3 regions of the Anaerostipes amylophilus genome follow, and region 1 is predicted to be linked to each of the others. Evidence: predicted binding sites of a transcription regulator. Region 1 holds the regulator's gene; each other region holds the start of a gene.
What was found. The regulator Rex, encoded in region 1, represses fermentation and respiration genes when NADH is low (regulators of the CRP and FNR family bind a similar motif). The targets are predictions, from matches to a motif close to ATTGTTAANTANTTAACAAT.
Positions count from the first base shown of each region.

Region 1 (6,065 bases):
TCTTTTCCGTATAAGTATTTCCATAATTCTTTTCTCATCTTTAAATGCTCTTTTGTTCCAGATTTTACTGCGATCACGGAAGAAATACACATGATGATAGAAAGATAATGTTTCATATAGCGTTCTAATGGTTTGCTTACAAGATTAAACTGTGCCATATAATCGATCATGATGTAAGTAACTTTAAACTGTTGATCGATACGTTTGATCATGTTTGCTTCATTGACAGACTGGTCATCACGTCCGATAAAATAGCGGTAGAAGTTTACATCAAGATAATACATCGTTTTTACATATGGCAGTGGTTTAAATACATAAATGTTATCAACGTAAAATGTATGTTCTGGAAGCTCTAACTGGCATTCACGAAGCAGGGCTGTACGATAGATGACAGAATGCATTAGAATATACTGGCTGACAGGGAAACGTCCGACATCATCCCAGCAAAAGATCTTGTCTTTTGGAATTGCGTGACGATAGTGGATCACTGTTTTTTTCTTAGCACCCTGTTTTTCATACACATAATTGGAAAGCAGCATATCAAGAACTGTTCCTTGTTTGTAAAAAGTAGAGAGTGTATCAAGAATTTCGCCATAAGCATATTCATTTACCCAGTCATCGCTGTCGACAACTTTTAAATAAATTCCTTTTGCATTTTTGATTCCTGTATTAACGGCACCACCATGTCCTTTATTTTCCTGATGGATAGCACGGCAGATATCAGGATATTTTTTTTCATATTCATCGGCGATGGCAGCTGTATTGTCAGAAGAACCATCATTGACGATAAGAATTTCAACTTGGTCTCCTCCTGGTAATAATGTATCAATACAGTGTCTCATATATTCCTGAGAGTTGTAACAAGGTACAACAAAGGATATTAATTTCATAAAAACCTCCTGTTTAAAATACGATTAACATTCTTATTATATATGTTTTTTGATCAATTAGCAAAGAGTTTCCCACTCTTCATAAAGTTCTTCCAAAGAAGAAGTGATCTCTGCCTGTTTGTTGCTAAGTTCCATTAGTTTTGCAGGATCAGAAGCATTTTCAGGTAAAGACATGGCTTCGGAAAGTTCTTCTTGCTTTGTTTCAAGGTCGGTGATCATATCTTCGACTTTTTTCAGTCTGTTCTCACGTTTCCTTTGCTTTGCCTGTTCTTCTTTTTGTTGTTTCCAGTCAAGTTTTGCTTCCGTATCAACAGAAACAGCGGAAGTAGAAGCAGCATTTAGAGCAGCCTTTTCTTTCTCTTTCTGTGCGATATAATCTTGATAATTACCAGGATATGAAGTTAATCCGTGGTCAGAAATTTCCAGAATTCTTGTTGCTGTTTTGTTGATAAAATAACGATCATGTGAAACGTACAGAATCGTTCCAGTGTAAGCGTTCATTGCTGATTCAAGGATTTCTTTTGACTGAATATCCAAATGGTTCGTCGGCTCATCAAGAATCAGAAAGTTTGCATGAGAAAGCATTAATTTTGCAAGGGAAACTCGACCTTTTTCGCCACCACTTAAAGAGGAGATCGGACGGAATACATCTTCTCCATAAAATAAAAATGCTGCAAGTGTATTACGGATCTTTGTATTGTTCAGGTCAGGATAGGCATCAGAAATTTCATCAAAGATGGTTTTAGAATCATCTAAGTTATCCTGTGCCTGATCGTAGTAACCGATAGAAACACCTGCACCAAGAGTGATCGTTCCTCCGTTATTGCTGATCTTTTTGCAAATGATCTTTAATAAGGTGGTCTTACCAGTTCCGTTTGGACCGATTAGGGCAACGCGTTCTTCACGAAAGATATCTGCACTGAGACCTTCAAATAGAGGTTTGCTTCCAAATGATTTTGAAACATCTTTTAATGTAAGAACGTCATTTCCACTGACTACTTCTGGCTCAATGCTAAGACGCATGTCTGCATTATATTCAGTTGGTTTTTCTAAAACTTCAATTTTGTTTAAAGCTTTCTCGCGGCTTTCTGCTCGTTTGATCGATTTCTCACGATTAAACTGCTTTAATTTTTTGATAACTTCCTTTTGGTGTTTGATCTCTTGTTGCTGGTTTTTATACTCTTTTAGACGGATTGCTTTGATCTGGTCGCGTTTCTCAATAAATGTAGTATAATTTCCATCAAACAGCATGGAATGCCCTTGGTCGATCTCCATAACTTTATTGACAATTTTGTCAAGAAAATAACGATCATGAGATACAATGATCACGGCACCTTTATAATGAGATAAATAATTTTCAAGCCATCTGATAGAATCGACATCCAGATGGTTTGTCGGCTCATCAAGAAGCAGGATGTCTGGATTCTTAAGAAGAAGTTTACCAAGAGCAACACGAGTTCGCTGCCCTCCAGATAAGGTATTGATCTCTTTTGAAAAATCTTCTTCGGAAAATCCAAGCCCTTTAAGGATTCCTGTGATCTCACTTTTGTAAGCAAATCCATTTAACTGTTCAAATTTATGAGTTGCGTTTGTATACTGGTTCATTTTCTGCTCCAGTGCATCACCGGTCAGATGCTTCATTTCTTGTTCATATGTACGCATCTGTTCATCTAGTTCAATGACTTCCTTCTTAACGGAGAGAAGTTCATCAAAGATCGTATGATGAAATGTATGATCCTGATGTTGGGCAAGATAGCCGATGCTGGCATCCTTTTTTAAAGAAATTTCCCCATCATCACTGGAAATTTCTCCAATCAGTATTTTTAAAAGTGTCGATTTTCCGGCACCGTTATATCCGATGATTGCCAGCCGGTCGTTTTCATTTAAGTGAAATGAGATATTCTGCAAGACAGGTTTTTCAACAAAAGTTTTGCAGATATTCTGGCATGATAATATCATTAAGATACCCCTTTCCAATTTTTTATTGACATTATTTTTCAGAATACCATATTTTTTGAGAAAATGAAATAATTTCATGATAGAAAGATTGACAGTTATTAGACAATCTTATATAATTATAAACAGAATAAAGATTTTGGAGGAATAAAATGGCAAACTCAGGTAAGAATATTTCTTCAGCAGTTATCAAGCGCCTTCCAAGATATTTTCGTTATCTTGGTGCATTAAAGGCAAGGAATATTACAAGAATATCTTCAAAAGAATTAAGTGAACAGATGATGGTAACAGCATCTCAGATTCGTCAGGATCTTAATAACTTTGGCGGATTTGGACAGCAGGGATACGGGTATAATGTAGATAATTTATATACAGAGATTGGCAAGATTTTAGGATTGGATAAGAGAAATGACATGATCATTGTAGGAGCAGGTAACCTTGGACAGGCACTTGCTAATTACCAGTCTTTTAATGAAGATTATGGATATAAAGTTATGGCATTATTTGATGTCAATCCAAAACTGATCGGAATTTCTGTTCGTGGAGTGAAAGTTCTTGATACAGATGAACTTGAGAACTTTATTAAGACACACGGCATCAAGATCGCTGCACTGACGATACCGAAAGATCAGGCACCAGCGATCGCCAAGAAGATGGCAGAATGGGGAATCAAAGGATTCTGGAATTTTGCACCGATCGATCTTCATCTGCCGGATAATGTTACGGTAGAGAATGTCCATCTGGCAGAGAGTCTGATGACGTTAACATATAATGTTCACAATAGAGAAGAACAAGAACAGGAACAATAGGCACAGCAGGTGATAGATGAGATGATTGCTGGAATAGGAACAGATCTTGTAGAGATAGGAAGAATAGAAGAGATGCTTCATAGAGGAAGTCGTCTTACAAGAATTTTTACAACAACTGAATTAGCGTGTGCAAAAGACAATGCTGCGACTTTAGCTGGCAATTTTGCTGTAAAAGAAGCCGTTTCCAAAGTATTTGGAACCGGCTTTTTCGGTATGGAACCATATGAGATCGAAGTATTAAGAGATAAGTTTGGGGCACCATATGTGAAATTATATGGGGGTGCAAGACAGCTTGCGAAGGATAAGAAGATCATAAAGATCCATGTATCGATCACTAATACAAAGGAATTTGCACAGGCATTTGCGATAGGAGAATGCGTATGAAATATGTATTAAAGAATCAGGAAATGCAGACGGTTGATTATGAAACAATTCATGGAATAGGAATTCCAGGGCTTGTGCTGATGGAGAGAGCATCAAAAGCGGTTGCAGACTATGCAGTGCAGATGATCGATCATTCCAAGAGAATTCTGGTAATTTCAGGAATTGGTAATAATGGAGGGGATGCTCTTGCCTGTACAAGAATTTTGCTTGAACAGGACTATCTGGTAGATTATATGATTGTTGGAAATTTGGAAAAAGCTTCAGATGATCTGAAATTACAGCTTCAGATTCTTAAAAATCTTGGATATTTTCCATTAGAAAATGCAAATTTTCATGAATATGACCTTTTGATCGAAGGAATTTTTGGAGTTGGACTTTCCAGAGAAGTTGGCGGTATTTACAAAGAAATGATTGAGCGTATCAATGCATGTGGCAAATCTGTCATTGCAATCGATATTCCGTCTGGTATCAGTGGAGACAGCGGAAAAGTTCTTGGATGTGCTGTTCATGCAGCAATAACGGTCACATTTGGCAGTTATAAAAGAGGACATTTATTATATCCAGGACGTGAATACTGTGGGAATATAAAACTTGTATCCATTGGATTTCACAACCAGACGATTAAAAAATATGCAACGGGATACACATTGGAAGCAGATGATCATTTAATGCCAGAAAGGAAAGCATATTCCAACAAGGGAAGTTATGGAAAAGTTTTGATCATTGCTGGAAATAAAACGATGTCAGGAGCAGCATGTTTTGCAGCAGAAGCAGCATTGCGGATGGGAGCAGGTCTTGTAAAAGTGCTTTCAGATGTACAGAATCGTTCAGTTTTACAGACAAAACTTCCAGAAATTTTATTTGGAGAACGAAAAGATTTAAAAGAATCTCTAAATTGGTGTGATTGTATCTTATTTGGCCCAGGAATCGGAGTTAGTGAAGAGACAAAAGAAATGTTGGAAATGATTCTTGAGGAAGGAACAAAACCATTAGTTATTGATGCAGATGGATTAAATACGATCAGCAGATATGATATGGAAATTAATTATCCATATGGACTGATCTTGACTCCACATCTGATGGAAGCATCAAGACTGATGGCATGTGATATTATGCAAATGAAAGAAGATTTATGTCAGAATGCATATGAGCTTGCAAAAAAATATCATTGCATTGCAGTTTTAAAAGATGCAGCAACTATCGTTGCACAAGAAGGTGATTTGGTGTATATTAATCAAAGCGGAAATGATGGAATGGCAACTGGAGGAAGTGGAGATGTTCTTGCCGGAATGATCACAGGCCTTTTAGGAGGCGGATTAGCTGCTCATGAGGCAGCAGTTCATGGAGTTTATCTTCACGGCCTTGCAGGAGATCATGCAAGATGTGATCTGGGTGCTTACAGCATGATCGCATCAGATATTATCACTCACATAAAGGATGTTACAGGAGGAAGCTATGAATCAGTACTATAGAGTGCATGCAGTCATTGATCTGGATGCAATCTGTCATAATATACAGGAAGTAAAACGTGTCGTTGGAGAAGGTGTCAAGGTAATGCCAGTGATTAAGGCTGACGGATATGGACATGGAGCAGTGCCAATCGCAAAAGAATTAAATAAGATTGGGGTTGATGCATTTGCAGTTGCGATCCTTGAAGAGGGAATCACACTTCGAAATCATGGGATTAAAAAACCAATTTTGATTTTAGGATATACATCAGAATATCAGTACAGCTCATTGATCCAGTATGAGATCGAGCCAACAGTATTTTGTTATGAGATGGCAGAATCTTTATCTAAGATCGCACAGGCTTTAGGAAAAGTTGCAAAGATTCATATTAAACTTGATACAGGAATGAATCGTATTGGATTTAAACCAACACAGGAATCTGTAGAGATTGTTGAGAGAATTTCTAAACTACCAAATATCAAGATTGAAGGAATCTTTACTCATTTTGCATGTGCAGATGAAGCAGATAAGACATCTGCGTACGAACAGGAACGTAAATACGATCAGTTTATTAAAT
Region 1 covers NZ_JAOQJG010000003.1:175,914-181,978, forward strand. The annotation lists gene OCV53_RS05295 (glycosyltransferase) at 1-890, opposite strand, end outside; gene abc-f (ribosomal protection-like ABC-F family protein) at 948-2,849, opposite strand; gene OCV53_RS05305 (redox-sensing transcriptional repressor Rex) at 2,999-3,655, shown strand; gene acpS (holo-ACP synthase) at 3,677-4,039, shown strand; gene OCV53_RS05315 (bifunctional ADP-dependent NAD(P)H-hydrate dehydratase/NAD(P)H-hydrate epimerase) at 4,036-5,511, shown strand; gene alr (alanine racemase) at 5,495-6,065, shown strand, end outside.

Region 2 (6,065 bases), on a different contig from region 1:
CTTCCATGATCGTAAGGTCTGCTGAAAATGTTGTATCAAATACATAATCAACCCCGATCTTTCTTAATGCATCTACGATCTTCTCTACGGTTGCTTCTTCTCTTGATAATCCAAGACTTTCACCCCATGCAGTACGAACTGCAGGCGCAATCTGAGCTACAACGATCGTATCTTTATCTTCTAATGCACGATATAATTTCTCTGTATCATCACGTTCACGTAATGCTCCTGTTGGGCAATGTGTAATACACTGTCCGCATAATGCACAATCCGCTGTTTTAATATCTCTGTTCCCAGACACTCCAACCGTTGTTCTTGCTCCTGTTCCAGATACATCCCAGATATGCATTCCCTGAATCTTATCACACACCTGTATACAACGCATACATTTGACGCATTTGCTTGCATCACGCACCAGTGGATATCTTGTATCCCACTCTTCTACACAGATTTCCTTCTTATATGGACTTTCCACAACATTCAAATCATTTGCAATGGTCTGTAACGTACAATTACCACTTCTTACACACGTTGCACACTGTGTATCATGCTGGGAAAGGATCATCTCTACCGTATGTTTTCTATTTCTTCTTACTTTTGGACTGTTTGTATAGATCGTCATTCCTTCTTCAACCACGTTGTTACATGATGTTACAAGGTGATCCTGACCTTCGATCTCAACTACACAGACTCTGCAGGCACCAATCTCGTTGATATCTTTTAAATAACAAAGTTTTGGAATTGGAATATGGATGGAGGCAGCTGCTTCCATGATCGTTGTACCTGCTGGAACTGCGATCGTATGGTTGTCGATTGTAATATTTACCATTTGGTAGCCCTCCCTCCTTTAAAGATTCCGTAACCAAAGTGGTCACAACGTAAGCATCGTCCAGCTTCCTGACATGCTTCTTTACTTGTCATGCAGTTTTCAATTCCTTCAAAATCTTTGATTCTCTCTCCGGCTTCTCTCTCTGTAAGATTCACTCTTCCACATGCTGGTTTATCTTCTAATTTTGGCTCTGGAATCTCAACATCTGCTGTAATTTCATGGTGATATCCAAGATATTCATCAATATTTGCTGCAATAACTTTACCAGCTGCGATCGCAGAAATCACTGTAGATGGACCTGTTGCGCAATCTCCACCTGCAAATACTCCAGGCATTTCTTCGAATCCACCGAATTTCTCTACATTGATCTTACCTCTCTGCACTGGAACTCCTGCTTCTTCAAAATGCTGATATTCGATATCCTGACCAATCGCTACGATCAATGCCTGACATGGGATAAATATATCTTCTTCCCCTGTTGGTTTTACAGAGGCTCTTCCATTCTTGATGTTACTGATCATCTGTGGAGTTACCCATACACCTTTGACATTGCCTTCTTCGTCTTTCTCAATTCTTGAAGGTGCCATCAGCGTTTTGATCTCAACACCTTCTGCTTCCGCACCTGAAATTTCATCTGGAAGGGCTGTCATATCTGCGACTCTTCTTCTATATACAATGCTTACTTTCTTCGCACCTAATCTTACGGATGTACGAACCGCATCCATAGATACATTTCCACCACCGATAACGGCGACTTCTTTGCCTTCTAAACTTTCCTGCGTTCCGTATCCAACATTTCTTAAGAACTGTACTGCTGAGATCACACCTTTAGCATCTTCTCCGTCAAGTCCTAACTTCTTATCTGTACTTGCACCGATCGTGATCAGTACTGCGTCATACTTTTCTTTTAAATCCACAATGGAATAATCTTTACCAATGGATTTTCCACAGTCTACTTTTACTCCTGTATCCAAGATTGCCTGAATATCATCATCTAAGCGTTCTTTTGGAAGTCTGTAGTTTGGAATTCCATAACGTAACATTCCACCAAGTTTTGGAAGCATCTCGTATACTGTTACCTGATGTCCCATTAACTGTAGGAAATAAGCTGCACTTAATCCACCTGGTCCACCACCAACAACAGCGATATTCTTACCGGTAGATTCTGCACACGCAGGTGGTGCAACATAACCTGCTGCATCTGCTGCCATACGTTTTAATCCACGGATATTTACGGCATCATCGATCATATTTCTACGGCATAATGCCTCACATGGATGCTCACAAATAAATCCGCATGTTGTAGGGAAAGGATTATCCTTTCTGATCAGACGGATCGCATCCTCATATCTTCCTTCACGCACCAGTGCAATATATCCTGGAATATCTACTCTTGCGGGACATCTTGATACACATGGTACTGGCTGTTTTAATGTACTTAAGCAGCGATGATACATAATATGTTCCACATAATCATCTTTAAATCCAATAGCTCCTTTATATACCATATTGGCTGCCTCATAACCAATTGCACAATCTGCTGATTCCATAATGGATTTTGCTGTTTCTTCAATTGCTGTCAATGTCCTGATCGTTGCTTTGCCATCTAAGACATCTGTGATCAGATTCTTAAGCTGTCCTAGTCCCACACGACATGGAACACACTTTCCACAGCTCTGTGCATGACAAATCTCTAAAAATGCTCTGGACATATCTACTGGACACAACCCCGGCGGGCTTGACTCGATTCTTCGTTCCAGATCCTTATAAAGTCCTTCCACAACCAGTTGTGCCTGGTTTGGAGTCCTTAATTCTAAACGACTCATGACTCATCCTCCTTAATTCCTCTATATCAGTATATTGGTTTCAATTATAGCGGAGAATTTCGAGCAATTCAATCATTTTTTGTGCATTATATACGTTAAATTCGTAACAATTGGTTTCTTTTTTGTGCATTATAACGTTAAATTCATAACAAAGAAATTGCGATTTGATAGCCTTCTGGTATATGATAAAAAATAAATAAGCAACCGAAAGCGCTACGGTTGCTTATTTATTTTTTATCATATACTCGAAATCTACAGTTGGCCAATTACAAAATTAAAATTTTAGTAAGAAACTATAATTCCCCCATCGCATGCATACATACTACTAACTCCCTTAGTATCAACAATATCTACATCCTGGGCATGTAAGTTCTTCTGAATCAGTTCTTTTACAAATACAGCTCTCTCATAGCAATTGCAATGTGAGATCACAAACTGTCTTCCTGAAAGGTCTCTTCCTTCACTAGCCATATGTTCTACCATCTTAGCGAGTGCTTTCTTCATTCCTCTTGCCTGGCCTGCTTTCTGAATGACGCCATCTCTTGTTCCGATCATGACTGGTTTGATATTCAGTGCACTTGCGATCGTTGCTGATAGTCTTGATAGTCTTCCGTTCTTTCTTAATACTTCTAATGTCTCTAAAACAAAATATGTTCTAAGACTTGTTGTGTATTCTTCAATCTTCTCAACTACTTCTTCAAATGGCATTCCCTGACTTGCATATTCATAGATCTTACGTGCGATCAATACCTGTGTTGTAGCAGCTCCTCTTGAGTTTACTACATGGATATTTTTCTTTCCATGGTCTTCTTCATAGAGGGTCTTTCCAAGTACCGCACTGTTATATGATCCACTTAATTCTGCAGATAATGTTACAACATAAATATCATCCGCCTTGGAATAAGCTTCCATGTAACTTTCTGGTGCTGGGCATGCTGATTTGACTGATTCTTTGCTGGCTGCTACTTTCGCTAAAAAGTCTGCCTGATCAAATGTTTCATCATCTATAATCTCTTCTCCGTCCACTAATAAGGTTAATGGCACCCATGTATAACATCCCTTTTTAATATCTTCTTCTGTCAAATCCGTACAGCTGTCACAAACAATATGAAAACTCATATTCGTATCTCCTTTTTACAACTTTCTTATCTGGTATTCATTACTACTTATTCTAACATATATCTTTTGAAAAAGAAACATACAAACTAAGTTTCTTTGTGGATCTTGCCTATAAGTTTGTGAAAAAATCTACAGATACTTTGTTAAAAAGTGGCACAAGTTATAGTATATACTTACATTTTTTATGAAAAAAATTTTTAATTTATCTTATAAAAATTCCAAAAATCTCTCTTTTACTTCCTGATCCCATGCTTCTTCTAATGTCTTATCAAGGACAAACGTCTTTCTTGAAACACCAGCCGTGCATTTTAATCCTTGTCGGTCATATAAGATATTGATGAAAAGTCCTGCGACTTCGTCTTCTCTGATCGCTAGGTTGTATTTTGCAAGGATATCGCTGACAAGATCTAGTTTTAACATCATGACAAACTGAAATGACAGAGGTGTTTTCTTACCTTTTACCAGTGAAAAGATCTTTTCTTTCTCTTCCTGCCACATCACGTAGGGATAGGTTTTCATTTCTTCCCATTCTTCAGTATCATAAAATTCTTTTAATATCTTCCCATCAAATTCATATGCGATATTCATAGAAAGTTTTCCTTCGCTCATTAAAAAATCATCAAACAGATTTCCTCCTAAAAATCCTGCCATGAATTTCTTGATATTTTCTATTTCGATCATAACCATAGGTTTCTTCTCCTGACTAAAAAATGGAACCCTGCCTTTGATCAGGGTTCCATTTTATTGTATCTTTGTTTGAATATTTTTTCAACTGATTTTACTGTCCATAGCTGTAATACTGGCTGTCGGAACTTTCATTATTATAATTGTTGTTATAACTGTTGCTGCTTCCGCTGTTATTACTGTTTCCACTATTGCTACTGTTACTGCTTCCGCTATTGCTGCTTGTGCTTGGTGCGTCAGATTTCTTTCCTAATGTTACTGTCAATGTCTTCTTCTCATATGTTCCCATCTGATTCTGACGTTTTACAACAATCTTGACTTTCTTTCCAGCTTTTAAGTTCGAAATCTTCTCTTTTAATCCATCCATTGTAGAAACACTGCTTCCATCAATTGATACGATCACATCACCTGCACTGATTCCTGCTTTCTGAGCTGGAGAGCTCTTGATCACTTGCTGTACATAAACACCAGATGGCATATCAAACTGACTTGCCATTGAGCTGTCGATCGTCTGTCCTGATACTCCTAAATATGCCTGCTCACTCTCACTTGTGGCTTCATTCTTGATCAGCTTATTGATGATCGGTTTTGCTGTGTTGATTGGAATCGCATATCCCATTCCTTCTACATCTTCAGAAGAATATTTGACTGTATTGATACCGATCAGTTCACCTTTGCTATTTAATAACGCACCACCACTGTTACCTGGGTTGATTGCTGCATCTGTCTGAATCAGTGTCATTGTCTTATCTGTTAACTGAACCTGACGATTTAAGGCACTGATATATCCACCAGTTACTGACTGTCCATAACCTAAAGCATTACCGATTGCAATCGCTCTCTCACCTGTCTTTAACTTGGAAGAATCACCAAGTGTGATCACTGCGATTTTCTTTAATGTAGAAGCTTTCATATCTTTTGTATTAACCTCTACAACCGCCAGATCAGCATCACTGTCGGTTCCACGGATCGTTGCACTTGCACTCTTGCCATCAACAAATCCTACTGATAATGATTTCGCATCTGCAACAACGTGGTTATTCGTTACAATTAAGATCTTACCATCTTTTTTCCCAATGATAATCCCAGAACCAACACCTTCTGATTCGCTGCTCTGTGTCTGACCGAACCAACTCTGGCTTGTTGTCTCAAACTTTCCTGTGATGGAAACGATTGATGGCATAACATTTGATGATACTCCTGAAAGGTCTTCACTGCTTGTGCTGGAACTGCTGCTTGTTGTCTTCGTCGTTGCAAGCTGTGTTGCTCCATTTCCAATGCCTGCTTTTGAAAATCCATAAGTAACACCCTGCATCACAAGACCTGCGATCAATCCAAATGCTACTGCTGATGCCACAAGCTTTGCTGCGTATTTTCCTCTACCTGATTTCTTTGGTTTCTTATTTGAAGTGTTGGCTTCCTCAGCTCTCCACTGATCAGAAGTCTTCCACTGTCCGTCTTGATTTGTATGATATCCATCCATATTGATGTTCTCCTTTCAATCTTGATCTTTTGTCTTTGATCGATATCTGATCTTTGTATGTTTTTTCTTTATGAGATAAATATATCCTATAAATGTGTAAAAAATGTGATTAATATGTTACAAA
Region 2 covers NZ_JAOQJG010000001.1:54,246-60,310, forward strand. The annotation lists gene OCV53_RS00275 ([FeFe] hydrogenase, group A) at 1-829, opposite strand, end outside; gene OCV53_RS00280 (NAD(P)-binding protein) at 823-2,655, opposite strand; gene OCV53_RS00285 (DegV family protein) at 2,938-3,774, opposite strand; gene OCV53_RS00290 (DUF5721 family protein) at 3,982-4,461, opposite strand; gene OCV53_RS00295 (S1C family serine protease) at 4,553-5,941, opposite strand.
Region 2: a site for Rex is predicted at 2,789-2,808, ahead of OCV53_RS00280 (NAD(P)-binding protein). Genes of this name have one in related genera too.

Region 3 (6,065 bases), on a different contig from region 1:
GCTTACTCTTCTTCCAGCGAGGAGTACTGCTATGTATAGGGAAAGGAGTCACAATCGAAAATGAATTATTTAGAAATTGAAAAAGTAGTCGGAAGAGAAATCTTAGATTCCAGAGGAAATCCAACAGTTGAGGCTGAGATCACATTGGTAGACGGAACAGTCGCAAGAGGAACAGCTCCAAGTGGTGCATCGACAGGAGAATTTGAAGCACTGGAATTAAGAGATGGAGATAAAGAAAGATATTTAGGAAAAGGTGTTACAAAAGCCGTAGAAAATATCAATACAAAGATCAGTGAAGCAATCATCGGATTAGACGCTTCTGATACATATGCAGTAGACAAAGCAATGATTGATGCAGATGGAACAAAAGATAAATCAAACTTCGGAGCAAATGCAATCTTAGCTGTATCTATCGCAGCAGCAAGAGCAGCAGCTACATCTCTTGAAGTACCTTTATACAGATTTTTAGGTGGGGTGTCAGGAAACAGACTTCCAGTGCCAATGATGAACATCGTAAATGGTGGATGTCATGCATTATCATCAGGACTTGATGTACAGGAATTCATGATCATGCCAGTTGGAGCTCCATCCTTCAAAGAATGTTTAAGATGGTGTGCTGAAGTATTCCACGCATTAGCAGGAATCTTAAAAGAAAGAGGACTTGCTACATCCGTAGGTGATGAAGGTGGATTCGCACCAGCATTAAAATCAGATGAAGAAGCAATCGAAACTATCTTAGAAGCAGTGAAAAAAGCAGGATACGAGCCAGGAAAAGACTTCAAGATCGCTATGGATGCTGCATCTTCAGAATGGAAGAGCGAAAAAGGAAAAGGATATTACAAACTGCCAAAAGCAGGAACAGAGTATACAGCTGAAGAACTGATCGAGCACTGGGCTGCATTATGTGAAAAATATCCAATCATCTCAATCGAAGATGGATTAGATGAAGAAGACTGGGAAGGATGGCAGAAACTTACGGAAAGACTTGGAGATAAAGTACAGTTAGTTGGAGACGACTTATTTGTAACAAATACAGAAAGACTTTCCAAAGGAATCGAAATGGGAGCAGGAAACTCTATCCTGATCAAATTAAACCAGATCGGATCTATCTCTGAAACATTAGAAGCGATCAAGATGGCACACAAAGCTGGATACACAGCCGTAACATCTCATCGTTCTGGTGAAACAGCAGATACAACGATCGCTGACTTAGCCGTTGCATTAAATACATGCCAGATCAAGACAGGAGCACCTTCAAGATCTGAACGTGTTGCAAAATACAATCAGTTATTAAGAATTGAAGAAGCTTTAGGAGACAGTGCAGTATATCCTGGAATCAAAGCATTCAACGTAAAATAATAAATAATAAGAACACAATTATAAAAAATGTAAATAATAGCCCTTTTAAGCCTCTGGATGTTATTGTCCAGAGGCTTTTTTCAATCGTGACAGTTCAATAATTTAACAATAAAATGAAAATCATTTTCAAATTAGGATATACGGAGGAAGACCAATTGCCAAGGAAATCACAATATAGAACCAAACAAATGATACAGTTATTAGAATATTAAAAAAGCATTCCAAGAGAACATCTGGATAAAAGATGCTACAGAGAATTGTCTGGTGGGCAGCAGCAAAGAGTTTTATTTCCAATATCCGTTTGTATGGTATGCATTGATCGTAGGAACACTTGCTATTGGATATCTTTTGATGAATATATTTTCGACAGGACCGAATCTCTCTGGCGATGTATGTAGTACATTATTTGGATCAACATCCATCCTTACGTTAACACACGAGGAAGTTTTATTATGTGCGGTTCTTTCAATCACGGTTGTGATATTATTCATCCTGCTGTATTTGGCAAAAAATATATAAGACTCATGGCGGGAATCTTCCTGATGATAGTTATATTTACAGGATGTGGAAATCATACGATATCGAAGAAAACATCAAAAAAGGAAATAGATTATGATCTGGTAAAGATGGATAAAGATGAAGTATATGCAACAGTTTATCAGATTGATGGGGATAATAATAAATATTGCAGATTAGCCAATGCAGTTATAAAATAGTTGTTAAAGATAATAGAGGATGTATCATCAAGTTTATGATACATCCTCTATTATTTTTGATATATTATTATGAAATATGCTTTACGGATATCCTATCCCCAGACTTCCTCAGCAATCTCCTTGATCAGAGCCATCTTTTTCCACTGATCGTCATCTGTTAAGATATTTCCTTCCTCTGTAGAAGAGAAACCACACTGAGGGCTTAAGCAAAGCTGATCAAGAGCAACATACTGTGTAGCTTCTTTGATACGCTCTTTGATCTCTTCTTTATCTTCAAGCTGAGGATCTTTAGAAGTAACAAGACCTAATACAACTTTCTGATCTTTGATGAAACGTAAAGGTTTGAAATCACCAGCACGATCACTGTCATACTCTAAGAAGAAACCATCAATCTTGCATCCGCCAAATAAAGTTTCAGCAACTGGCTCATATCCACCAGAAGAGAACCATGTAGAACGGAAGTTACCACGGCAGATATGCATTGTGATCGTCATATCCTCAGGTTTTGCTTCTAAAGCTTCATTAATCATCTTCACATAATTTTTTGCAATCTGGTCAAGATCAAGCCCACGGCTTGCATAATCATCACGTTTGCTCTGGTCACAGAATTCTCCCCAAGATGTATCATCAAACTGTAAATAACGGCATCCACGAGCGTAGAATGCTTTGATCGCTTTCTGATAAGCAAGAGCAATCTCATGATACAGATCATCTTCATTTTTGTAACGATCGATTGGCTGATAAGATTCACTTCCACGAACACAGCAGATTAAGTGAAGCATTGTAGGAGAAGGAATTGTCATCTTGCAGTCAATATCTCCAGCAACTTCTTTTAAATAAGAAAAATGATCTAAGAATTCACTGTTCTCATCAAAATCAACTTTATCAACGATCTCAAGAGTTGCAGCTTTTGGCTGATGTCCTTTAAAAGCAACAGACCAGTGATCTGCTTTGATCTCTTCAACCCCAACTAAAGAAGCAAGGAAATCAAGATGCCAGTAACGACGTCTTAATTCTCCGTCTGTCACTGCTTTTAATCCAGCAGCTTTTTCTTTTTCAACTAATTCTTTGATCGCTTTATCTTCCACTTCACGTAACTGGTCAGCAGATAAAGTCCCCTCTGCATATTCCGTACGTGCATCTTTTAAATAATCTGGTCGTAAAAAACTACCAACGATATCATATCTGTAAGGTCTCATAAGTATAAATCCTTTCTATATTAAATATTTTATTATTTGCCTACTAATATTATATAGAATATCAAATATAAATAAGAAAGTGAAATAACTATAAATAACAGTTTGCCATAACCTGAAGCTATAATGAGAATAATTTTCAGATAATTATGTCTTTCTTTTAACAATGATTGTATGCAATGTACGGACAATGTTTCTGATAAGAAATTGTTAATTGTACAATATTAAAAAAATTGCATATTTTTTGTACTTTTCTTTAAGCATTGTAGAGAAAAAAGAAAATATTTGTTATAATGCACATAGATAAAAAAATAACAATATCTAGGGTGTTTTAGTTAAGTGTTTTATAAGGAAGGGTAAACTATTATGTATGATGTAACAAGCATTCAGAATCTGAAAAAAGATGTACTGTATTTAGTAGCAAAGGCATCGTTTGAAGGAACATTAGAAGAAGAACGCGATCACATTCCAGAGAAGATGATCGAAGGACCAGAACCAACATTCCGTTGCTGCATCTACAAAGAGAGAGAAATCGTAAGACAGAGAATCCGTTTAGCAGAGGGAAAAGCTCCAGGAGCAGAAGACGATGGAAATATCGTGCAGGTGATCAAATCTGCATGTGCAGACTGTCCAATCTCAAGCTATGTTGTAACAAACAACTGTCAGAACTGTCTTGGAAAAGACTGTATCAAAGCATGTCGTTTCGGAGCAATCGAACCAGGACATACAAGATCAAGAATCGATTCTCAGAAATGTAAAGAATGTGGTATGTGTGCGAAAGCCTGTCCATACAATGCGATCGCTCATGTATCAAGACCATGTAAAGACAGCTGTCCAGTAGACGCAATTTCTTATGATGAATACGGAGTATCAGTGATCGATGAAGAAAAATGTATCCGTTGCGGACAGTGTGCAGCAAAATGTCCATTCGGTGCGATCGGAACAAAGACATGGATCACAAATGTAATCGCAGACTTAAAAGCAGGTAAGAAAGTCTATGCGATCCTTGCACCAGCAACAGAAGGACAGTTCGGAAAAGACATTACAATGGAAAGCTGGAGACAGGCAGTAAAGAAAGCTGGATTTGAAGATCTTATCGAAGCAGGTTTAGGTGGAGATATGACAACATGCAGCGAAGCAGAAGAATGGTTAGAAGCTTACAGAAATGGTGAGAAGAGAACAACTTCATGTTGCCCAGGATTCGTAAATATGATCCGCAAACATTATCCAGATCTTGCAGATCTTATTTCTACAACAGTATCTCCAATGTGTGCAGTATCAAGAATGATCAAAGCAAAAGATCCAGAAGCTGTCACAGTATTCGTTGGACCATGTGTAGCTAAGAAGTCAGAAGTAGCAGATCAGAAGATCGAAGGAAATGCAGATTACGCATTAAACTACAACGAGATCTTAGCAATCCTGAAAGCAAAAGACGTAGAATTAGAACCAGCAGAGAATACATACCAGGATGCTACAACATTCGGTAAATTCTATGGAAACTCTGGTGGAGTTACAGATTCTGTATTAGAATACATGAAAGAAACAGAACAGAACGAAGATATCAAAGTATGCAAAGCCAACGGAGCAGCAGAATGTAAGAAAGCATTAATGTTCTTACAGAGAGGAAGATTACCAGAAGACTTCATCGAAGGTATGGCATGCGAAGGCGGATGCGTTGGTGGACCAAGCCGTAACGAAGAGATCATCAAAGCACGTAAAGTCAGAGAAAATCTGATCAAATCCGCAGATGATCGTAAGATCACAGACAACTTAAAACGTTATGATATGGACAGCTTCTCAATGCATAGATAATCATGCAGTTAGTAAGTATATGAAGCATTAAAGTAAGATAAATAACATTCTGAGTAGAACATAATTATTTTATGACTCAGAATGTTATTTTGTTTTATGGGAAAGTTTTATAAAATAAGTGTAAATTGTATTAAAAACAGTAACTATTACTACTAGATATTTCCATAAAACTATGTTATAGTAAGAACAGTTAAAATAAAAACAATCTTATTTTGGAGGTAATACAATGAAAGATATTAAAGTTACAGATTCAGTAAAATATATTGGTGTAGATGATCATGATATTGACTTATTTGAGAGCCAGTATGTAGTACCAAACGGTGTTTCTTATAACTCTTATGTAATCTTAGATGAGAAAGTAGTCGTTATGGATACTGTAGATGCACGCAAGACAGATGAATGGCTTGCAAACTTAGAAGAAGCATTAGAGGGAAGAAATGTAGATTACATTGTAGTATCTCATATGGAGCCAGACCATGCAGCAAGCTTACAGGTATTAGCAGAAAAATATCCAGAAGCACAGATTGTTGGTAATGCCAAGACATTTAATATGATCCCTCAGTTCTTCGCATTCGATCTAGAAGGACGTAAAGTGGTAGTAAAAGAAGGAGATACATTATCTCTTGGATCACATACATTACAGTTTGTTATGGCACCAATGGTTCACTGGCCAGAAGTTATGGTAGCTTACGAAACATCAGAGAAGATCTTATTCTCAGCAGATGGATTTGGTAAATTCGGTGCTTTAGATGCAGATGAAGACTGGGCATGTGAAGCAAGACGTTATTACTTTAACATCTGTGGTAAATACGGAGTACAGGTACAGAATCTGTTAAAGAAAGCAGCAGGATTAGATATCGAGATCATTTGTCCATTACACGGACCAATCTTAAAAGAAAACCTTGGATATTATATCGGATTATATGATACATGGAGCAAATACGAACCAGAAGATAAAGGAATTCTGATCGCATACGCATCT
Region 3 covers NZ_JAOQJG010000005.1:36,428-42,492, reverse strand. The annotation lists gene eno (phosphopyruvate hydratase) at 61-1,359, shown strand; partial or broken gene OCV53_RS12435 (metal ABC transporter permease) at 1,681-1,860, shown strand; gene OCV53_RS08015 (hypothetical protein) at 1,902-2,075, shown strand; gene OCV53_RS08010 (5-methyltetrahydropteroyltriglutamate--homocysteine S-methyltransferase) at 2,168-3,274, opposite strand; gene OCV53_RS08005 (4Fe-4S dicluster domain-containing protein) at 3,638-5,083, shown strand; gene OCV53_RS08000 (FprA family A-type flavoprotein) at 5,310-6,065, shown strand, end outside.
Region 3: a site for Rex is predicted at 3,571-3,590, ahead of OCV53_RS08005 (4Fe-4S dicluster domain-containing protein). Genes of this name have one in related genera too.